Regions from separate parts of the Blautia sp. AM28-27 genome, predicted to be linked through region 1. Evidence: predicted binding sites of a transcription regulator. Region 1 holds the regulator's gene; each other region holds the start of a gene.
The links. The regulator Rex, encoded in region 1, represses fermentation and respiration genes when NADH is low (regulators of the CRP and FNR family bind a similar motif). The targets are predictions, from matches to a motif close to ATTGTTAANTANTTAACAAT.
Positions count from the first base shown of each region.

Region 2: the regulator Rex is predicted to act here: its motif matches at 2,180-2,199, upstream of DW743_RS05945 (L-lactate dehydrogenase).
Region 3: the regulator Rex is predicted to act here: its motif matches at 954-973, upstream of fucO (lactaldehyde reductase).

Region 1 covers NZ_QUJK01000001.1:848,673-852,493, forward strand. The annotation lists gene abc-f (ribosomal protection-like ABC-F family protein) at 91-2,016, opposite strand; gene DW743_RS04065 (redox-sensing transcriptional repressor Rex) at 2,171-2,827, shown strand; gene DW743_RS04070 (NAD(P)H-hydrate dehydratase) at 2,917-3,821, shown strand, end outside.
Region 2 covers NZ_QUJK01000002.1:387,593-391,413, reverse strand. The annotation lists gene DW743_RS05955 (4Fe-4S dicluster domain-containing protein) at 1-158, opposite strand, end outside; gene DW743_RS05950 (CoB--CoM heterodisulfide reductase iron-sulfur subunit B family protein) at 155-952, opposite strand; gene DW743_RS05945 (L-lactate dehydrogenase) at 1,159-2,106, opposite strand; gene DW743_RS05940 (Mur ligase family protein) at 2,610-3,821, opposite strand, start outside.
Region 3 covers NZ_QUJK01000029.1:2,740-6,560, reverse strand. The annotation lists gene DW743_RS17465 (cytosine permease) at 1-76, shown strand, start outside; gene DW743_RS17460 (TetR/AcrR family transcriptional regulator C-terminal domain-containing protein) at 213-794, shown strand; gene fucO (lactaldehyde reductase) at 1,018-2,166, shown strand; gene tig (trigger factor) at 2,405-3,631, opposite strand.

The sequences.
Region 1 (3,821 bases):
AGCAAAAAAGAAAGCCGATCCGGCATTCCCGCAAAAAGGGATGCGCCGGACCGGCTTTTTCTGTTTTGAATTTTCCGGGGAAAACCAGGCCTATTCGGCAAGCTCTTCCCATTTTTCATACAGCTCTTCGAGTTCCGCGGCAATCTCTGCTTTCTCTTTGCTTAATTTCACACACTCTGCCACATTCGTTGCGACTTCCGGTTTCGACATTTCCTCATCAATTTCCGAATCGCGTGTCTCAAGCTCTTCAATTCGTTTCTCCGTCTTTTTCAGCTCGTTTTCTTTCTTGCGGAGACGTGCCTGTTCTTCTTTCTGCGCTTTCCAGTCCAGCTTTGTGGAGGAGGCTTCGGAAGGAGCCGCTGCTTCTTCCGGAGCGGCGGCATCGGCAGCAGGAGCATAGATGCGGGTCAGCTCTTCTTTTTTCTCCAGATAGTAATCGTAATTTCCGATATAGTTGACGAGTGTCTGTCCCGTCAGCTCCAGAATCCGGGTTGCGGTCTGGTTAATAAAATAACGATCGTGGGAGACATATAGCACCGTTCCGGTGTAGTCCTTCAGTGCATTTTCCAGAATCTCTTTAGAGACGATATCGAGGTGGTTGGTCGGCTCGTCGAGGATCAGGAAGTTGGCGTTCGAGAGCATCAGCTTGGCAAGGGAAATTCGTCCGCGCTCACCGCCGCTCAAGGTATGAATCGGTTGGAAGACATCGTCGTTTGTAAACAGGAAGGCGGCCAGCACATTTCGGATTTCGGTGTTTGTCAGATATGGATACGCGTCGGAAATCTCCTGGAAAATGGTCTTTTCCATGTGGAGCACCTGATGCTCCTGATCGTAGTAACCGATTTGTACACGGCTTCCAAGTGTAAAAGAGCCGACATCCGGGCGGATGACTTCGTTTAAGATCTTTAAGATCGTCGTTTTTCCCGTTCCGTTGTTTCCGATGATTGCGACGCGCTCCCCGCGCTTGATTTCGAAATTCAGATCCTGGAAAAGCGTCTGTCCCGGGAAGGCTTTGGAGAGGTGCTCGACGGTCAGCACATCGTTTCCGCTTGTGATGCGCGGTTCCAGACGGATCCGCATATCGGAGCGTACTTCGGTCGGCTTTTCCAGCACATCCATTTTGTCCAGCATTTTTTCACGGCTCTCGGCGCGTTTGATGGATTTCTCGCGGTTGAAAGATTTCAGCTTTGCAATGACTTCTTCCTGATGGTGGATTTCCTGCTGCTGGTTGACCCAGGCATGGTAAGCGGCTTCACGGAGCATTGCTTTTTTTTGACTGTAGGCGGTATAGTTTCCCTCAAAAGTTGTTACTTTTTTATTGTCCACTTCAACGACTTTTGTGACAACGCGGTCGAGAAAGTAACGGTCATGGGAGACGATCAGGACGGCTCCGCTGTAATTTAAAAGATACGTTTCGAGCCAGGAGATCGAGTCCATATCGAGGTGGTTGGTCGGCTCGTCGAGCAGAATGATGTCCGGTTTGGTGAGCAGCAGTTTACCAAGTGCCACGCGGGTCTTCTGACCGCCGGAGAGGGAGTCCACCTGTTTTTCAAAATCGCTCTCGGAAAAGCCAAGACCTTTTAAAACACCGACGACTTCACTGCGGTACGCGTATCCGTTTTCCAGTTCAAAGGTATGGGAGAGGCGGGTGTAGGTGGAAAGAAGTTCATCCAGCTCTGCACCGGATTTTGTATTCATATCACTTTCCATCTGACGGAGGCGTTCCTCCATATCAATCAGATTCTGTTTCGCGGTCAGCACTTCCTGGTAAATGGAAAGGTGTCCGGTCAGATCCTGATGCTGGGCGAGATAGCCCATCGTCTTTCCTTTGGAGAGGATGACCTCTCCCTCATCGGCCCTCATTTCGCCGATGATGATTTTTAACAGCGTCGATTTTCCGGCGCCGTTGATGCCGACCAGTGCGGCTTTTTCGCGTTCTTCTATATGAAAAGATGCATTTTTGATAATTTCCGTTGTCCCGAATGCTTTCGAGATATTCTGACATGCAAGAATCATGTGGTTCCTCCAGATAACATATTTCTGTATTTTGACATAATACACCATCCTTATTATAGAGAGTAATACACAAAATTTCAAGAAATCTTTGACAATTTTCTATCAACCATATATAATATGAATATATGCAGGTGTAAATAAGGAGGAATTTATCTTGGAAGAAAAAGGAATTTCGCGGGCAGTTATCAAAAGACTTCCTAGATATTATCGTTACCTGGGCGAATTGCTGGAGGACGGAGTAGAACGGATCTCTTCCGGTGAGCTGAGCGAGCGGATGAAAGTGACAGCTTCCCAGATTCGCCAGGATTTAAATAATTTCGGCGGCTTCGGCCAGCAGGGGTATGGTTATAACGTGCGGTATCTGTACAGCGAGATTGGAAAAATCTTAGGTCTGGACAGAGTCCACAATATGATTTTTGTCGGAGCCGGAAATCTGGGACAGGCACTTGCCAATTATGCGGCCTTTGAAAGAAGCGGATTCAAAACGGTCGGTATTTTTGACGTCAACCCGGTATTAAAAGGAATCTCCGTGCGCGGAATTGAAATCCGCATGGCGGACGAGCTTCCGGAATTTATCAAGGAACACCATGTAGAGATTGCGGCTTTGACACTGCCAAAAGCAAAAGCGGTAGAGATGGCAGAGATTCTCGTGGACAACGGTGTAAAAGCAATCTGGAATTTTGCACATACCGATCTAAACTTAAAACTTCCGAAAGATGTGATCGTCGAGAACGTCCATCTTTCCGAAAGTCTGATGCGTCTCTCCTACAATCTGACCAGATATGAGGCGGAGCATCCAAAGAACAATTAAGAAACCAAAACAAAAGCAGGAGAGTCTTCGGGAAACCGGAGACTTTTTCTGTTCACTTTCCGGATAAGGCAGGAAAAGGAGGAAAAGCGATGAAACGGATTCTTACAGCAGCACAGATGAAGCAGGCAGACCGCAATACGATCGAAACCATGGGGGTACCGTCCCTGGTACTGATGGAGCGCGCGGCGCTGTCCTGCGTGGAGGAGCTTCAAAATGGAACATGGGATACAGGAAAAGTCCTTGCTGTGTGCGGTCCCGGAAATAATGGAGGGGACGGTGCGGCAATTGCACGGATTTTAAAGACGAAAGGGGTGGATGCGGAACTGTTCTGTCTTGGAAATCCGGAAAAATACAGTGAAGGCATGAGAGCACAGAAGAAAATTGCGGAAAATTATGGGGTCCGTGAGGTTAAGAATCCGGATTTCCGGGAATATACTGTTATCATAGATGCCATCTTTGGAATTGGCGTATCCCGTCCGCTGGCAGGGGAGTACCGGAGGGCAGTGGAAGCAATCTGCGCAAGCGGTGTTCCTGTTCTTGCCGTGGACATCCCTTCGGGGATCCACACGGATACCGGAGAGGTCCTTGATGCGGCGGTGAAAGCCAGAGCCACGGTGACATTTGCCTGTGCAAAGCCAGGGCTTCTTTTTGATCCCGGAAAACGATATGCCGGAGAGGTCCTGGTCCGTGATATCGGAATCGGCTTTGATGCAGGAGAAGAGGAGACGCCCTGGTACGGTTCAGTGGAAAAAGAAGATCTGGACCGGTTTCTTACCCGCACGCCGATGGGAAATAAGGGAACCTTCGGAAAGGTGCTGGTACTTGCCGGTTCCGGTGCCATGTGCGGAGCCGCTGTTTTGTGTGCCAGGGCAGTCCTTGCATCCGGTGCCGGCATGGTAAAGGTTGTGACAGAGGAAAGAAACCGTACGCCGCTTTTCTGTGCCCTGCCGGAAGCAATGGCGGATTTCTGGAAGGAGGATGAGCCGCTTCCGGA
Region 2 (3,821 bases), on a different contig from region 1:
TCCACATCGCCGTTCTGTACATAGGATACGAACTGATGCGGACGGATGTCCATTTCGTTATAAGCAGGACAGGATGCGGAACATTTACCGCATTTCATACATTTTCTGGTATCCACACCGGCGATGGCACGGATTTCATCGGATGTTGCAATTTTCATGCCTGCACCTCCTCTTTGATGCCGAGTGCTTCTGCAAGAAGCTCGGTAAAGTAGGTAACCGGAAGACCTTCTTTTGTTCCGTTATTGCGCAGGTTGTACATGCAAAGCGGACATGCAGTGATCAGTTCTTCTGCTCCTTTGTAGGATGCGGATACCATGATCTGGTCTACCATGTTGGATGCCATTTTCTTTTCTTTGAGGGATATGTAGCCGCCGCAGCACTCATTTCTCATCGGATATACGACCGGTGTCGCGCCAAGGGCCTTGATAAAGTCTTCAATGATTGTCGGATTTTCCGGATCGTCAAACTGCATTGTGGTGCTCGGACGAAGCAGCATACAGCCGTAATATGCGCCGATTTTTCTTCCTTTTAATGGGTTTACCACTTTCTCTTTGATCTTGTCAAATCCAACGACGTCACGCAGCACTTCCAGATAATGAAGTACTTTCGTTTCGCCAAGATATGGCTCGGAAAGAGCCATGTAGTTGTTTACTTTTGTCTGAATGTCTTCTACATTCGCCATGTCATCGTTTACGCGTTTGATCACGTGATGACAGGCGGAACAGACTGTGATCAGATCCTGTCCTTTTTCTTTGGCGTCTGCTAAGGCGCGAACCGAAGAAAGTTTTGTGGCGATTTCATCGGATGCCTGTGGATACACAGCTCCGCAGCACTGCCAGTTTTCAATTTCTTCCAGTTCAAATCCCAGAACTTTTGCGCACTCTCTGGCATAATGATCCAGATCTTTTGCTTTGTTCTTCAGCGTACAGCCCGGAAAATAACTGTAGGTCATGGAATTGCTCCTTTCTTACTTGCTCCTGTTGGTTTCCATTTTTCCTGCGGTATCTTCTGTCCGGCACCGGAAAAGTTTCCGGTACTCTTTTTATGTACACCCGGCGGAAAATTTCTTCAGGCGCACGTTAAGGCAGTGGGAGATACCGCTCTTTCGCACTTTCTGCCACTGCCATAAATTTTATGTTTTGAGCTTATTGCCCGCTCTTAGTGCTCGATCTGTGCGATAACTGCTTTTAATGCGTCGGCACTTGCTTTGAGTTTTTCTACTTCCTCTTTTGTCATACGCATCGGAATCTTGCCCTGTACGCCTTTCGGTCCAACGAGGGTCAGTGTGCTTAAGCATACATCCTCGATGCCGTACTCACCGTGCATCATGGAAGATACGGTTGCTACAGAATCGGAAGAAGAAAGAATGGTTGCTACCAGTTTGCATACTGCAACAGATACTGCATAGAAAGTAGCTCCTTTGTTTGCAATAACCTGTCCGCCGGAAGTTCTTACGTACTCCAGCATAGCATCTTTGTCGATCTTGGTTACGTTCCTGCCCATTTTTTCTACGGTCTCGTAGTACTCGTCCAGACTGACACCGGAAACGTAAGCGCCGCTCCACGGAATGAAGGAAGTATCGCCGTGCTCACCGAATACGTAAGCGTGGATGTTTTTCTGGGCAATGTTGAGGTGTTCAGACAGTCCGCAGCGAAGTCTCGCGGAATCCAGCATGGTACCAGAACCAAGGATCTGGTTTTCCGGAAGTCCGGAGATCTTTGTAAACACGTAGGTCATGATATCAACCGGGTTGCTTACAATGATGTAGATGGCATTCGGAGCCGCTTTTACGATTTCCGGTGTGATGGATTTTAAGATGTTTACGTTGGTCTGGGTCAGCTCAATACGGGTCTGGCCAGGCTTTCTTGCAATACCGGAAGTAATAATTACGATATCAGAGTCCTTGGCATCCTCATACTCACCTGCGATGATGGAGACCGGATCGCGGAAGCAGGTACCCTGCGCGATATCCATAACCTCTCCCTCTACTTTTTTCTTGTTAATATCGATGAGAACAATCTCAGACGCGATGTCTTCGTTCGACAGTGTATAGGCGATCGTAGATCCAACGCTTCCAGCTCCAATGATGGTAATCTTGCTGCTCATAAATACTCCTTTCTAAAATACCCCTAGTTGGTTTTTGTGATTGATAAATTTTTCACTTTCCTTATCATAGCACTATGACAAGAATTTAACAAGTGTTTTTTTCGAGCATTTTCGTGAAATCTTTTTTCTCACTGAGCCCGTACGCTTCCAGAAGGGGTGTTCTGGATATATTTCAATACAATTATACCATTTTTTGTTCTTTTTCACAAGAATTCTTTCCAAAAACTTACAGCTTTGTCCTTCATCCCGCAGAATTCGTCTTTTTCCGCATGGTTCCCGGGTTTTTGCTTTCTGTGTTTAGTTTCACAAGTCTAACTTTCGTTCGTTATATTTTTAACAACTTTTCGTCATACGGGCTAGTTTCTGTCCTTCTTTTCTACATTTTGTAGGATGTATCCGCCAAATTTCCTGTCTGATTTTCATTTCTGCTGCCGCCAGACGCAAAAAAGACACGGATTTTTCTGTTCCGTGTCTTTTTTGCTCTGTTTTTTCTGTTTTTGCTTCTATTCTTCTGTTTCACGAGCCGTTGCCGCTTCGGCAAATGCATTTCCATATTCGGCAAGCGCCTCTTTTGCATAGACGGCATCTGACCGGTACGGCACATTTCCGTTTCCGACGTGCATCGTCACGTCCGCGCCTTTTCCAAGGATCAGAACAACCTCTCCCGGTACGGCGCCAAGAATCGCCTCCCGGATTGCTGCTCCGCGGTCCATGCGGATCTGGAAGGATGCACCTTCCTTTGCTATGTACCCGCCGATCTCCTCACAGATCGCCTGCGGATCTTCGTTTCCCGGATCATCCGGTACGAGGAAAATCCGGTCCGCCCGTTTTCCGGAAATCTCACCCATATCTTTTCTGCGGTTGAATGCTTTTCCGCCCGGGGTTCCGAACACAACGCTTACGCGGCTCCCCGGATATTCGAGTGCTACGGTATCAAACATTTTTTCAAAACTCAGGCCATTGTGCGCGAAATCCACGATCGCCGTGACCTCGCCCGCGCTGCTCTCATACGTCTCCATCCTTCCCGGAACGGTGACGCCAAGGAGGCTTTCCTTGATCAGCGAAACCGGGATTCCCATCGACCAGGCAGCCGCAATGGCAGCTACGGCATTCTCCACATTGAAGGCTCCGTGCACCGGCAGGGTAAAATCTTCCGAGAAATCCGGTCCTGCCACATGGAAATAGAATTTTCCTCTGCCCGGCTTGATATCACTCACGCGGATTACAGCATTTTCTTTCGATCCAAACGTAACGACGCGCTCACATTTTGCCGCAGCTTTCAGGATTTCCCCGATATGGTCGCTGTCCAGGTTCACGCAGGCGCAGGTGCAGCGGTCGAAGATCTTTAATTTCGACTGGAAATAATCATCAAAATCCTTGTGCTCCGTCGGGCTGATGTGGTCCTTGGAGATGTTCAGGAAAATGGCGGTATCAAAATGCGTGTTTCCGACTCTCTCGTATTTGAGCGCCTGGGAGGATACTTCCATCACCATATGGGAAAGGCCTGCATCTACGGCATTGCGCATATGACGGCACAGCTCCAGGGATTCCGGCGTGGTGAGCGTTGATGCTTCTCTCGTCTTTCCGTCGTAATATTCAATCGAACTTAACAGTGCACATCCGTTTCCGCCCTGTTTTTTCAGGCAGGCATCGAGCATCGACTGCAGGTAGTAGGCTGTCGTTGTCTTTCCTTTTGTTCCGGTCAGCGCCGTGAC
Region 3 (3,821 bases), on a different contig from region 1:
CATCGCTTCCATCAACGGCATGGTTGTTGCCGCTGTATGCTACTGTGTCGGACAGGCCGTAAACAAAAGAAAATAGGCAAAATCGTCCTGAATATGTTCCTGTATCTTATCTCCGGAACATGTTCAGGGCTTTTTATTTTTTCGGATTCGCGTTATAATATATGCATAACTCTGCATAGTTACAATTTTCGAAGCGAAAGGAAACTGCCCGGATGATCCATTCCACCGTATCTGCTCCCAAAGGAGAAAAAACAAAATACCGTCTTGCCGAATCCATGAAGGAGTGCATGAAAACAACCCCTGTCGAAGAGATCACCGTGCGCCAGATCTGTGAAATCTGTGGTGTTACCCGCCAGACCTTCTACCGCAATTTTCTCGACAAATACGATCTGATCAACTGGTATTTTGATAAATTACTGACAAAATCCTTCGAACATATGGGTCGCGGAACGACCGTTTTTGACAGTCTGGAAAAGAAATTTACCTATATTCAGAAAGAAAAAGCTTTTTTCGCCGCTGCCTTCCGCTACGACAAGCAGAATTCTCTGCGTGAGCACGATTTCGATCTGATTCTCGCGTTCTACGAAAATCTGATTCACGAAAAAAGCGGCAGTCCGGTTTCACCGGAAATGCATTTTCTTCTCGAAATGTACTGTCAGGGTTCCATCACCATGACCGTAAAATGGGTGCTTACCGGCATGGATCTGACACCTTCCGAGTTTGCCGCTCTTCTCGTCCGGGCAATGCCGGAAGACTTAAAAAAACTGTTCCGGAATCTGCAGCTGCTCTCTTAGAGCGCGTGTCAAAGTGGGGCTTGCAGATTGCGGAAATGGTTTTTCAGACACTCTCTGGTTATTTTTCACAAATTTTGTTCTGTTGTTTTTGTCACAATGGCGATTTTTTTTAAAGTGTTACACTTCGCTTCTTCTGTCACTTTCTTTTTCCCTTCCGGATTTGTTAATATAATAACAAGTTCAGTAAAACCATTTATTCATTTTAGAAGGGAGTTTTTCAATCATGGCAAATCGTATTAATTTAAATGCAACCTCTTATCACGGAGCAGGCGCTATTGCCGAGATCGCAAATGAAGCAAAGGCACACGGCTTCAAGAAAGCTTTCGTATGCTCTGACCCGGATCTGATTAAATTCAACGTTACTTCCAAAGTAACCGATATTCTGACCGCAAACGGACTCGACTATGAGCTTTACAGCGATATCAAGCCAAACCCGACCATCGAAAACGTAAAACACGGCGTAGAAGCTTTCAAGGCATCCGGCGCTGACTATCTGATCGCCATCGGCGGCGGCTCTTCTATGGATACCTCCAAAGCCATCGGTATCATCATCGCAAACCCGGAGTTTGAGGATGTCAGAAGCCTTGAGGGCACCGCACCGACCAAAAATCCGTGTGTACCGATCATCGCCGTTCCGACTACAGCCGGTACTGCTGCAGAGGTTACCATCAACTACGTTATCACCGACGTAGAAAGAAAACGTAAATTCGTATGCGTTGACCCGCATGATATGCCGATCATCGCAGTTGTTGACCCGGATATGATGTCCTCCATGCCGAAAGGCCTGACCGCTTCCACCGGTATGGACGCTCTGACTCACGCAATCGAAGGCTACACCACAAAAGCTGCATGGGAAATGACTGACATGTTCCATCTCAAAGCCATCGAACTCATCTCCAAATCTCTGCGCGGTGCTGTCGCAAACACCAAAGAGGGACGCGAAGGAATGGCTCTTGGCCAGTACATCGCAGGTATGGGCTTCTCCAACGTAGGTCTTGGAATCGCTCACTCCATGGCACACACCCTTGGTGCTGTTTATGATACCCCACACGGTGTTGCATGTGCCATGATGCTTCCGATCGTTATGGAATACAACCAGGAGTGCACCGGTGAGAAATACCGTGAAATCGCACGTGCCATGGGCGTTGCAGGTGTAGACGAAATGTCTCAGGAAGAGTACAGAAAAGCAGCGATTGATGCTGTTAAGAAGCTGTCCGCAGACGTTGGAATCCCATCTGTTCTCGAGGCAGTCAAAGAAGAAGATCTGCAGTTCCTTGCAGATTCCGCACACGCAGATGCCTGCGCACCGGGCAATCCGAAGGATGCAAGCGTAGAAGATCTGAAGGATCTGTTCCGCAAAATCATGGCGTAACGAACACAATTCGTTTCCCACATGCGAAGCGGATATTCGCAATCCGCTTCGCTACTTGCTCATAACCAAATAACTGCTCCGCAGTTTATCAGAAGGAGCTTGCACTCCTCCTGATACAAGCAAGTCCCCATCCACTGCTTATTGCTTTTCGCAATGGAAGCAGGGGACTTACTTGATTCGGTTAAATCACCCCGGAAAACAGAAATTTTTATCCTGTTTTCCGGGGTGATTTCTCTTTTTATTCTACTGTATTTCCGTCTGCATCCACAGTCACAGTATTGACCGTTGCATTATCGAGAACCATATTGATCATGCGCTCCATCATGATGTTGCGCACTACCGTATCTTCCCCGTAATAGTCATTGGCTGCCTTCAGGAAATCTTCCTGCGACATATTGGCATTGGCTGCCTCGTCGTTTAAGATCTGCTGGTAATCCTGGTCATCTGTTGTCCAGCCTTCTGCCTCTTTTACGGCATCCAGAAGGAGGGCACTTTTTGCCATCGTTCCTGCATACGTTGCTTTCTCCTGATTGTAGGTCGCTCTGTCCGCATACTGCTCCAGATAGTCGTCCAGGGAAATGCCGTAATTCTGAAGATAAGCGGTATACCGTTTATCGTAATCTTCTTCGCCAAGGGTGATATAGGATTTCGGAATTTTGTGAAACGTACAGCCGTCTGCCACCTGCTGCATCGCGTCATTCTGCAGATTATTTTCCGCTGTCGTCTCATTTGCAGCCTCCAGCTCTGCGCGTTTTCCGGCACGGTATTCCTCCACAGTACTGTAATCTGTATTCTCTGCTACCCATGCATCGTCGAGTTCCCATCCATCAATGTTTTCTGCCGGGCGGGTAAACGCATTTACCGTAACGGTAAACACAACATCTTTTCCTGCCAGATCGGTACTCTGATAGCTGTCAGGGAATTTCAGGTTCAGATCCTTTGTCTCCCCTGTTTTCATTCCAATGACACCATCCTCAAATCCATCGATGAAGGTACCGGATCCGATCACCAGATTGTAGGAATCGCTGCTTCCGCCGTCAAACTCCTTGCCATCAACTTTGCCAACATAGGCAATATCGGCGGTGTCGCCTTTTTGTACGGTGGCGTCCGGATCGTCCATGGTGACAGCTGTCTCTGCCATAATGGCCGTCTGTACGTCATCATCCGTTACCTGCTCTACTTTCTTTTCCAGTGTGAGCTTTTTGTAATCTCCAAGCGTTACACACTCTGCCGGATCCACATCCTCATCCACAACCGGAATGCCGTCCACCTCGCTCGGGGAAATGTATTCTTCGGAAGCGGTGCTGTCCGACGATGTACTGGATGCATCGGATGTCGACGAAGCGCTTGTGCTGCTTGCGCTCGATGCAGAACTGCTGCTTGTTGTATCATTTTTTCCACATCCGCTCACGCTGGCTACTCCCAGTGTCATGAGCAGAAGCATGGCTACTGCTTTTCTCTTCATTTTATTCCTCCATACTGCGCCGTTTTCCGGCGCATCGCGAATTTTCTCGATTACCGTTCGCTTATCCCTGAAACATCTGCTGTTTCGCTGCGAATTACAAATCCCATTCTACCATATCTGACGTGTAAAAAAAAGGCTGGGACTCCGATTTTAGAAATTCTTATGATTTTCAGCCTCAAAATCGTTACAG